DNA from 4 places in the Desulfocurvus thunnarius genome. Region 4 is predicted to be linked to each of the others. Evidence: predicted binding sites of a transcription regulator. Region 4 holds the regulator's gene; each other region holds the start of a gene.
What was found. Region 4 encodes sigma-54, which starts transcription at its own class of promoters, with help from an activator protein. Its sites were predicted from a motif close to CTGGCACGGNNNNTGCTT; they were not measured.
Positions count from the first base shown of each region.

Region 1: a site for sigma-54 is predicted at 892-909, ahead of nifH (nitrogenase iron protein). Genes of this name have one in related genera too.
Region 2: a site for sigma-54 is predicted at 1,021-1,038, ahead of ACZ5KV_RS08595 (ammonium transporter). Genes of this name have one in related genera too.
Region 3: a site for sigma-54 is predicted at 1,254-1,271, ahead of nifJ (pyruvate:ferredoxin (flavodoxin) oxidoreductase). Genes of this name have one in related genera too.

Region 1 covers NZ_AP042411.1:513,590-515,789, forward strand. Annotated here, with positions in the region: gene nifH (nitrogenase iron protein) at 4-834, opposite strand; gene ACZ5KV_RS02280 (LeuA family protein) at 1,172-2,200, shown strand, end outside.
Region 2 covers NZ_AP042411.1:1,980,460-1,982,659, forward strand. Annotated here, with positions in the region: gene ACZ5KV_RS08595 (ammonium transporter) at 1-958, opposite strand, end outside; gene ACZ5KV_RS08600 (LemA family protein) at 1,386-1,994, opposite strand.
Region 3 covers NZ_AP042411.1:1,273,614-1,275,813, forward strand. Annotated here, with positions in the region: gene nifJ (pyruvate:ferredoxin (flavodoxin) oxidoreductase) at 1-1,165, opposite strand, end outside; gene ACZ5KV_RS05500 (sigma-54-dependent transcriptional regulator) at 1,531-2,200, opposite strand, start outside.
Region 4 covers NZ_AP042411.1:3,449,989-3,452,188, reverse strand. Annotated here, with positions in the region: gene hpf (ribosome hibernation-promoting factor, HPF/YfiA family) at 1-169, opposite strand, end outside; gene rpoN (RNA polymerase factor sigma-54) at 277-1,737, opposite strand; gene lptB (LPS export ABC transporter ATP-binding protein) at 1,938-2,200, opposite strand, start outside.

The DNA of each region.
Region 1 (2,200 bases), 680 kb from region 4:
GGGCTAGGCCTGCTGCATCAGGCCGAAGTCCATGAGCAACTGCTCCAGTTCCTCGATGGCCAGCGGCTTGGGCACGACGAACATCTCGTTGCCGTCGATGGCCCTGGCCAGGTTGCGGTAGTGGTCGGCCTGGCTCACCGCGCCGTCCCACTCGATGACGGTCTTGCGGTTGATTTCGGCGCGCTGCACGTCGTTGTCGCGCGGCACGAAGTAGATCATCTGGGTGCCGAGCTTCTTGGCCAGCTCCTGGATCATCTCCTTCTCGTTATCCACGTTGCGCGAGTTGCAGATCAGCCCGCCCAGGCGCACGCCGCCGGACTGGGCGTACTTCATGATGCCCTTGCAGATGTTGTTGGCCGCGTACATGGCCATCATCTCGCCGGAGCACACGATGTAGATCTCCTCGGCCTTGCCGTCGCGGATGGGCATGGCGAAGCCGCCGCACACAACGTCGCCGAGAACGTCGTAGAAGGCGTAGTCCAGGCCCTCGGACTCCTCGTAGGCGCCCAGGTTCTCCAGCATGTTGATGGACGTGATGATGCCGCGACCGGCGCAGCCCACGCCCGGCTCGGGGCCGCCGGACTCCACGCACCAGGTGCCGCCGAAGCCGGGCTTGCGGATATCGGCGAGATCCACGTCCTCGCCTTCCTCGCGCAGGGTGTCGAGGACGGATTTCTGGGCCAGGCCGCCCAGCAGCAGGCGGGTCGAGTCCGCCTTGGGGTCGCAGCCGACGACCATGACCTTGCGGCCCATCTCGGCCAGCCCCGCCACCGTGTTCTGCGTGGTGGTGGACTTGCCGATGCCGCCCTTTCCATAGATTGCTACCTTTCGCATTGTCTGCCTCCCAGGTTGTAAGTGCTCGGGGAATGGGTTGGTGTCTTGGGGGGCCTAGGGCAAAGGGCGTGCCAGAGCAGACTGAATGCGCTAATATGCAGGTTTGCTTCATAATAAAATCCAGGCCCCCTCCCCCCGGCCCGCAAAGGCTACAAAAGCAGCCTTCCCGGCCCTACCAAAGCGTAGGTTCCTACGCTTTGGTAGGGCACTCCCGGCTCCACGCCAAAACAACACGGTGCAATAATTAAAGATAATCGCAAAGACCTTCCTGGCACCATCCCTGCAATACGTCGGGGAACGAACCGACCGGAACCGGCCGCAGACAAGGAGAGACCCGATGCTCATAGACACGACACTGCGCGAAGGCGCCCAGACCTACGGCGTCTATTTCGACACCTCCGCCAAGCGGGAAATCGTGAAGCTGCTGGTCCGGGCCGGGGTGGAGGAAATCGAGGCCGGATGGGCCGGGCAGGACGGGCTGGCCGACCTGCTCGCCTGGGCGCGCGGCCTGGCCGACCCCACGGCGCTTTCCGTCTGGTCGCGGCTCAAGGCCGCCGACGTGGAGTTGGCCGCCGCCGCCGGAGCCGCGCGCCTGAACCTGGGGGTGCCCGTGTCCGACGCGCACCTGGGCTCGCGCCTGGGCACCACGCGCGAGGAGCTGCTGCGCTGCATGCGCAACGTCGTTCCCCTGGCCCGCAACCGGGGCATGGCCTACGTTTCCGTCGGCCTGGAAGACGCCTCGCGGGCCGACGAGGGCTTCCTGCTCGAAGCCGCGCGCCACTGCGCGCGCCTGGGCGTGGACCGCGTGCGCCTGGCCGATAGCGTGGGCGTGCTCGACCCCACGGGCGCCGCCCGGCTGGTGGAGATGGTCCGCCAGGTGTTCCCCGGCGAGGTGGGCGTGCACTGCCACGACGACTTCGGCATGGCCACGGCCAACGCCCTGACCGCCCTGGGCGCCGGAGCCCGCTGGGCCGACGTGAGCGTGCTGGGCATCGGCGAGCGCACGGGCGTGGCCCGCCTGGAAGAGGTCGCCTCCTACCTCGTGCTGCGCCGGGGCGGCGCGGGCTACGACCTGCGCGCCGTGCGCGAGGCCTGCCTGCTGGTCAGCTCCGCGGCCGACGTGCCCATCCCGCGCGACAAGCCCATCTGCGGGCGCGACATCTTCGCCTGCGAAAGCGGGCTGCACGCCCACGGCATGCTGCGCGACCCGGCCCTGTTCGAGCCCTTCCCCCCCGGGGCCGTGGGCGCCCCCGAGGGGCGCGCCAGGTGCGCCTGGGCGCCAAGAGCGGACGCGCCGCCGTGGCCGCCGCCATGGACCGCATGGGCCGCGACATCCCCGGGCCCGCCGTGGGCGAGGCCACCCGCC
Region 2 (2,200 bases), 1.5 Mb from region 4:
TGATGGCCACCAGGCCCGCCAGGGCGCCGTTCATGGCCATGGAGGCGTCGGGCTTGCCGTACTTGATCCAGCTCGTGAACATGGCGCCCAGGAAGCCCGCGCAGGCGGCCAGGGAGGTGTTCACCGCAATGTAGCCGATGGTGCCGTCGGCCACGGTGGTGGAGCCGGGGTTGAAGCCGAACCAGCCGAACCACAGGATGAAGACGCCCAGGGCCGCGATGGGAATGTTGTGCCCGGGGATGGCGTTGGCCTTGCCGTCGGCGGTGTACTTGCCGATGCGCGGGCCGAGGACGATGGCGCCCGCCAGGGCCACCCAGCCGCCCACGGAGTGGACCACGGTGGAACCGGCGAAGTCGATGAAGCCCATGGCTTCGAGCCAGCCGCCCTCGTTGCCCCACAGGCCGCCCCAGGCCCAGTGCCCGGAAACGGGGTAGATGCAGGCGGTGACCAGGACGCTGGCCAGGATGTAGGTGCTGAACTTGGTGCGCTCGGCCATGCCGCCGGAAACGATGGTCGCGGCGGTGGCGGCGAAGACGCTCTGGAAGAACCAGAAGGTCAGGGTCCACATGCCGTCGGCGGTGGTGGCGTCGGCGCTGCCCAGGGCGAAGCCCGAGCCGCCGATGAAGCCGCCGATGGAGTCGCCGAACATGAAGCCGAAGCCGATGAGGAAATAGACGATGGAACCCGCGGCGAAGTCCACGAAGTTCTTCATCAGGATGTTGCCCGCGTTCTTGGCGCGGGTGAAGCCTGCCTCGACCATGGCGAACCCGGCCTGCATGAACATGACCAGGATGGCGGCCACGAGGGTCCACAGGATGTTGGCGTTATCCTGGGTCAGCAGTTCGGGGGCGTCCTGCGCCAGGGCGCACACGGGAGACGAGGCGACCACGGCGAGGGCTCCCAGGGCGAAGTACAGCCCGGAGAGCGGCCTTTTCAAAAGGGAGCGGGGGGTGAGCATTCCTGAAACCTCCTAGGCAACAACGGTTGTGGTGAGTCTGGCGCCAAGGCGCACCACCCGAAGAGCAAGGAGCGGGCCAGGATTGCAACACGCTGATTTATATTATTTAAATAGTTTTCACGCCAGAGGGGCTTGCGAGATATCACAAAAATTAACAAAAACGGAACATACGAAGGTGGTCATGTTTGTCAGATTTGTTAATCTGGCGTGATATGCCACCCTGAAAAATGGGGCCTTGTCGGCTTTGGTGACAAAAAAGTAAAATTACGAGGATTCGAACGTCTGGGATCGGGCGGTCCCGTAGCGGCAGGCCCCGGCAGCGCGAGCAGGTGGCGTGCGGCGGGCAGGCCCGAGTCCTGCCCGCCCGCCTTGCACCGCGCCGTCGACCGACCATTTCCTCCCGGCGGCGGGGCGCCTACCCGGGCCCTCAACGGCGGCGGCAGGTCGGGCAGTCCGGAACGGAGGGCGCGCGGAAAAGGGCGCCGCCGAAGTCCAGGGGCGGCGCTTCCCCGTAGCCGAAGGCACCGGCAAGCAGCAGGGCGGGGAAGCTGTCGCGGTAGGCGTTGTAATCGCGCGCGGCCTCGTTGTAAGCCAGACGGGCCAGGGCGACATGGTGTGCGGCGTCGTCCAGCTCCAGGAACAGGCCGCCCAGGTTCGCCGGGGGTGCTTGCCCGGGAGCAGGCTGGACCAGCGCCCGCAGGCGGGCCAGCAGGATGTCCAGGCGCTCCTCGGCCCGCGCCAGTTCGCGCAGGGTCAGGGCGTCCCCCTGGGCCGCCCCCTGGGTCGCCAAAGATGCGGCTTCGCGGGCCAGGGCCAGCTCCGTCAGCGCTTCGCCGATCTGCTGGTCCTGCGCCAAATGCCGCCAGGCGGTCTCCGTCAGGGTCATTACAAAATCGTAGCGGCGACGCAAAGTCGTCTCCAGACGCTTCAGGGCCGCCAGATACCGCAACCGCAAGGCGGCCAGCCGCCCGTGGATCAGGGCCGCACCCAGGCCGATGGCCAGCAGCACGGCGGCAAAAGCGAAAAGCGCGCCCATGAGGCCCCCTCCCCGCGCGCGAAGCGCTCCCCGGCCAATCCCCCGGCCCGGGCCGCACTCCACCCCTCGCGCGAGTCTGCCCCCAATGTACTGCAACGGCACCATGGCGGCAAGGTGACCGCCGCGCGTCGGGCGGAAGCCTGGGGACGGTGCGTGCTCCCGGGGACGGATGAGCCTCCGGCGGCTCAAGGGCCACGGGCCCTTGA
Region 3 (2,200 bases), 1.4 Mb from region 4:
GGTTCCTGGGCTGGGTGGCCAGCATGTTGTCGTACACGGCCTTGCCCATGGCCGGGGTGAACTCCTTGGAGCCCAGGCCGTAGCGCCCGGCGACGAGGGTCGGGGCGCTGCCGTGCTGCATGAAGGCGGTGCACACGTCCTGGTAGAGCGGGTCGCCCAGGGCGCCCGGCTCCTTGGTGCGGTCGAGGATGGTCACGCAACCGCAGGTGGCGGGCAGGGCGGCCAGGAAGGCCTCGGTGACGAAGGGGCGGAACAGGCGAACCTTGAGCAGGCCCACGCGCTGGCCCTGGGCGTTCAGGTAGTTGACCACCTCTTCCAGGGTCTCGCAGGCGGAGCCCATGGCGATGACCACGCGGTCGGCCTCGGGGTGGCCCACGTAGTCGAACAGGTGGTACTTGCGCCCGGTGATGGAGGTGACCTTCTTCATGCTGGAGGTCACGATGCCGGGCACGTCGTTGTAGTAAGGGTTGGCGGCTTCGCGGCCCTGGAAGTAGATGTCGGGGTTCTGGGCGGTGCCGCGAATCTCGGGGTGCTCGGGGTTCATGCCCCGGGCGCGGAAGTCCTCGATGGCCTGCCAGTTGACGATCTTTTTGATGTCCTCGTAGTCGATGACCTCGACCTTCTGGATCTCGTGGGAGGTGCGGAAGCCGTCGAAGAAATGCAGGAAGGGCACGCTGGACTCGATGGCCGACAGGTGGGCCACCAGGGCCATGTCCATGGCCTCCTGGACCGAACCGGAAGCCAGCATGGCGAAGCCGGTCTGGCGGCAGGCCATCACGTCCTGGTGGTCGCCGAAGATGGACAGGGCGTGGGCGGCGACGGCGCGGGCGGTGACGTGGAACACGCCGGGCAGCAGCTCGCCGGAAATCTTGTACATGTTGGGAATCATCAGGAGCAGGCCCTGGGAGGCGGTGAACGTGCTGGTGAGCGCGCCGCCGGCCAGCATGCCGTGGACCGCGCCCGCGGCGCCCGCCTCGGACTGCATCTGCTTCACGTCGCAGGTCTGCCCGAACAGGTTCAGGCGGCCCTGGGCGGCCCAGTCGTCGGCCAGCTCGCCCATGGGCGTGGACGGGGTGATGGGGTAGATGGCGGCGCAGTCGGACAGCGCATAGGCGATATGCGCGGCCGCGGTGTTGCCGTCCATCGTCTTCATGTTTTTCGACATAGGTACCTCTCCTTTATTTTTGCATCACGAGAAAACTTGGGGTGCGGCGCCTGCTCCAGGCCCGGGCAGGTTCGCCCCGGGGCGCCGTAAACAAGAAACGTGCCAGTCCCCGGCGAACGAGTGGTAGTACGAACGAGGACTGTTTGTCCACTCAAACAAGGCCCTTCGGCCCGCTCCCGCGCCTCCGCCGTCCGGAAAAGCGGACACGGGGAAGCCTACTCATTTTCTGACCGAGAACAAGGGCCAGAGCAAGACAATAATCGGTGAAAGGCGCCAGGGGCTCGGCGACCGTCATTCACGCCCCGCCACCGGCCGGGTCCGGCCCGTCCGGGGCATGCTCCCGCCGGGCCCGGGGCCGCGCCGCCCTACTCCGGGGCCTGGCCGATGCCGTTCTTCTTGAGCAGGGCGTAGAAATGCGAGCGCGACAGGCCCGAATCGCGCAGGATGGCCTTGATGTTCGCGCCGTGCATGGCCAGCAGGTATTCCAGGTAGCGCCGCTCCATTTCGTTCTTGAATTCCTTGAGCGAGGGCGTGCGCCGGGCGAAGAAGGGGTCCATGGCCCCGGTTTCGGCGTCCGCCCCGGACAGAGGGGCGGCCGGGGGGGCGGCCGGAGGCTGCGGCGCGGCGGATTCGGCCCGCGAAACCCCGGCGGGCTCCGGAACGGGCGCGGGCCAGGGCCCCGGGGGACGCCCGCCCGGGTGCCCCAGGGACGCCTTGGTGACCTGGATGCGGATCTCCTGGGGCAGGTGCATGGCGTACAGGGTCCGCTCCTCCCCGGCGGCCACGCAGGCGCGCTCCAGCACGTTGAACAGCTCGCGCACGTTGCCCGGCCATCGGTAGGCGGCCAGGACCTCGAAAAAATCCGACCCGAAGCCCTTGAGAGGCATGCCGTACTGCTCGCACAGGCGGCTGACGTGGAACATGGCCAGGGGTTTCAGGTCCGCCTTGCGCGTGCGCAGCGGCGGAAGGTGGATGCTGATGGTCTTGAGCCGGAAGAGCAGGTCCTCGCGGAAGGTTCCGGCCTGGACCATGGCT
Region 4 (2,200 bases):
AGGTGAGCACGACGTCCGCCTTCTGGCGGAACTTCTCCACGGACAGGTTGATTTGCAGGTCGGCGTTGTCGGTGCCGGCGTACTTGATCAACTTCTCGAACCGCGCGGTGGCGTACTTCTTGAGATGATCGGAGGGCTCGAAGTTCTTGAAGTTGAAATTGATCTGCATGGATCTCCTCCTGTCTTGGGTGACACGACGACACTGGTCTGGCGGGTTTTCGCCGATTCCAGTGTAGAAGGAAACCGGATCGAAATAAAGGGCTACCCGGCGCGCGATCAAAAAACCTGCTTGCGCTTGGAGGAAGAGCGGATGCCCAGGGCCGTGCGGTACTTGGCCACCGTGCGCCGGGCAATGTTGACCTTCAGGGTGTCCTTCAGGTGGTCGGCGATCTTCTCGTCGGACAGCGGATGGCGGGCATCCTCGCCGCCGATGAGCTGCTTGATGAGCGCCTTGACGGACTCCGAGCCCACCTGGGAGCCGTCGTCCATCTCCAGGGCGCTGTTGAAGAAAAACTTCAACTCGAACACGCCGTGGGGCGTGGCCACGTACTTGTTGGTGGTGATGCGGCTGATGGTCGATTCATGCATCTCGATGTCGTCGGCGATATCCTTGAGAATCAACGGCTTGAGCGCTGTGACCCCCTGGCGGAAAAAGCCGTTCTGGAAGCGCACGATGCTCTCGACCACCTTGTAGAGCGTGCGCTGGCGCTGGAACAGGCTCTTCATCAGCCAGACCGCCGAGCGCATCTTCTCCTGGACGTACTCCTTGTCCTTGGAATTCTTGGCCAACAGGCCGTCCATGTAGAAGGAGTTCAGTTGCAGGCGCGGCAGGCCCTCCTCGTTGAGCACGATGACGAAATCGCCGTCGTACTCGTAAACGTACACGTCGGGGCTGACGTACTGCGGCTCCCCGCCGCCGTAGCTGGCGCCGGGCATGGGGTCCAGGGTCTGGAGCAGGTCCAGGTATTCCTTGAGCTGTTCCAGGGTCAGGCGGAACTTGCGGGCCACGGGCTTGAAGCGGCCCTTCTCCAGGTCCTCCAGATGCTCGCTGACCAGCTCCTTCAAAATGGGGTCGTCGTACCCGAAGACCTCGATCTGCACCAGCAGGCATTCGCGCGGGTCGCGCGCGGCCACGCCCACGGGGTCCAGGCGCTGGATGCGCCGGATCACGTCCTCCACCTGGGCCGTGGCGGCCCCGGCCATGGCGGCGACCTCCTCGCAGGAGGCCTGGAGATAGCCGTGGGAGTCCAGGTTGCCGATGACGACCTCGCTGATGGCCACTTCGGCGGGGCTGAAATCCGAAAGGCAGATCTGCCATTCCAGATGGCTTTCCAGGGAGGGCTTGACCGACAGGCGCGCGTCGTAGGCCATGCCCTCCTCGGGCGTTTCGCTCTCGCGCATCAAAGCCTGGCGCGAGGAACTGGAGAATTCGCCCAGGTAGTTCTCCCAGTCCGCGTTGCGGGCCAGGTCGCGCTCCACGGCCTCGTCGCCCTGGGCGGGGCGCTCGCGCTCGGGCTCGGCGGCGGTCTCGAAGGCGTCCTTGCCGTCGCGGCCGGAAGTATCCTCGAAGGCCTCTTCGCCCTTCTCCTCGAGCAGGGGGTTTTCGAGCAACTCCTGCTGGACCACGTCCAGCAGCTCGAAACGGGAGAGCTGGAGCAGCTTGATGGCCTGCTGCAACTGGGGGGTCATCACCAGTTGCTGCGAAAGCTTCATTTGCTGTCTGAGTTCAAGTCCCATCGTTGCCCGTCGTGTTCAGGTGCTGCGGTGCCGTGTCGATCAGGGGTCCGCCCGTCGCGGCCCGGCCCGCGCGGCAAAAGTCCTCGCCCGGCAGGGCCCGTTCTGCGCGGCTCGGGCAGACCATGCCACAGAGCCCCAGGCCTTGCAACTCAAATGGCAAGGATTTTGTATGCGCGAGGAAGCGCAAGAAGCGCGCCAGATTAGAGACTGAAAGCCTCGCCGAGGTAGACTTGGCGCGCCTGGGGATTCTCGCAAATCTCCAGCGGCGTGCCCGAAAGGATGACCCGGCCCTCGTAGACCAGATAGGCCCGGTCGCAGATGCGCAGGGTCTCGCGGACGTTGTGGTCGGAAATGAGCACGCCGATGCCGCGCTCCTTGAGCCCGCGCACGATGCCCTGGATATCGTCCACCGCGATGGGGTCGATGCCCGCGAAGGGCTCGTCGAGCAGCATGAACTTGGGGT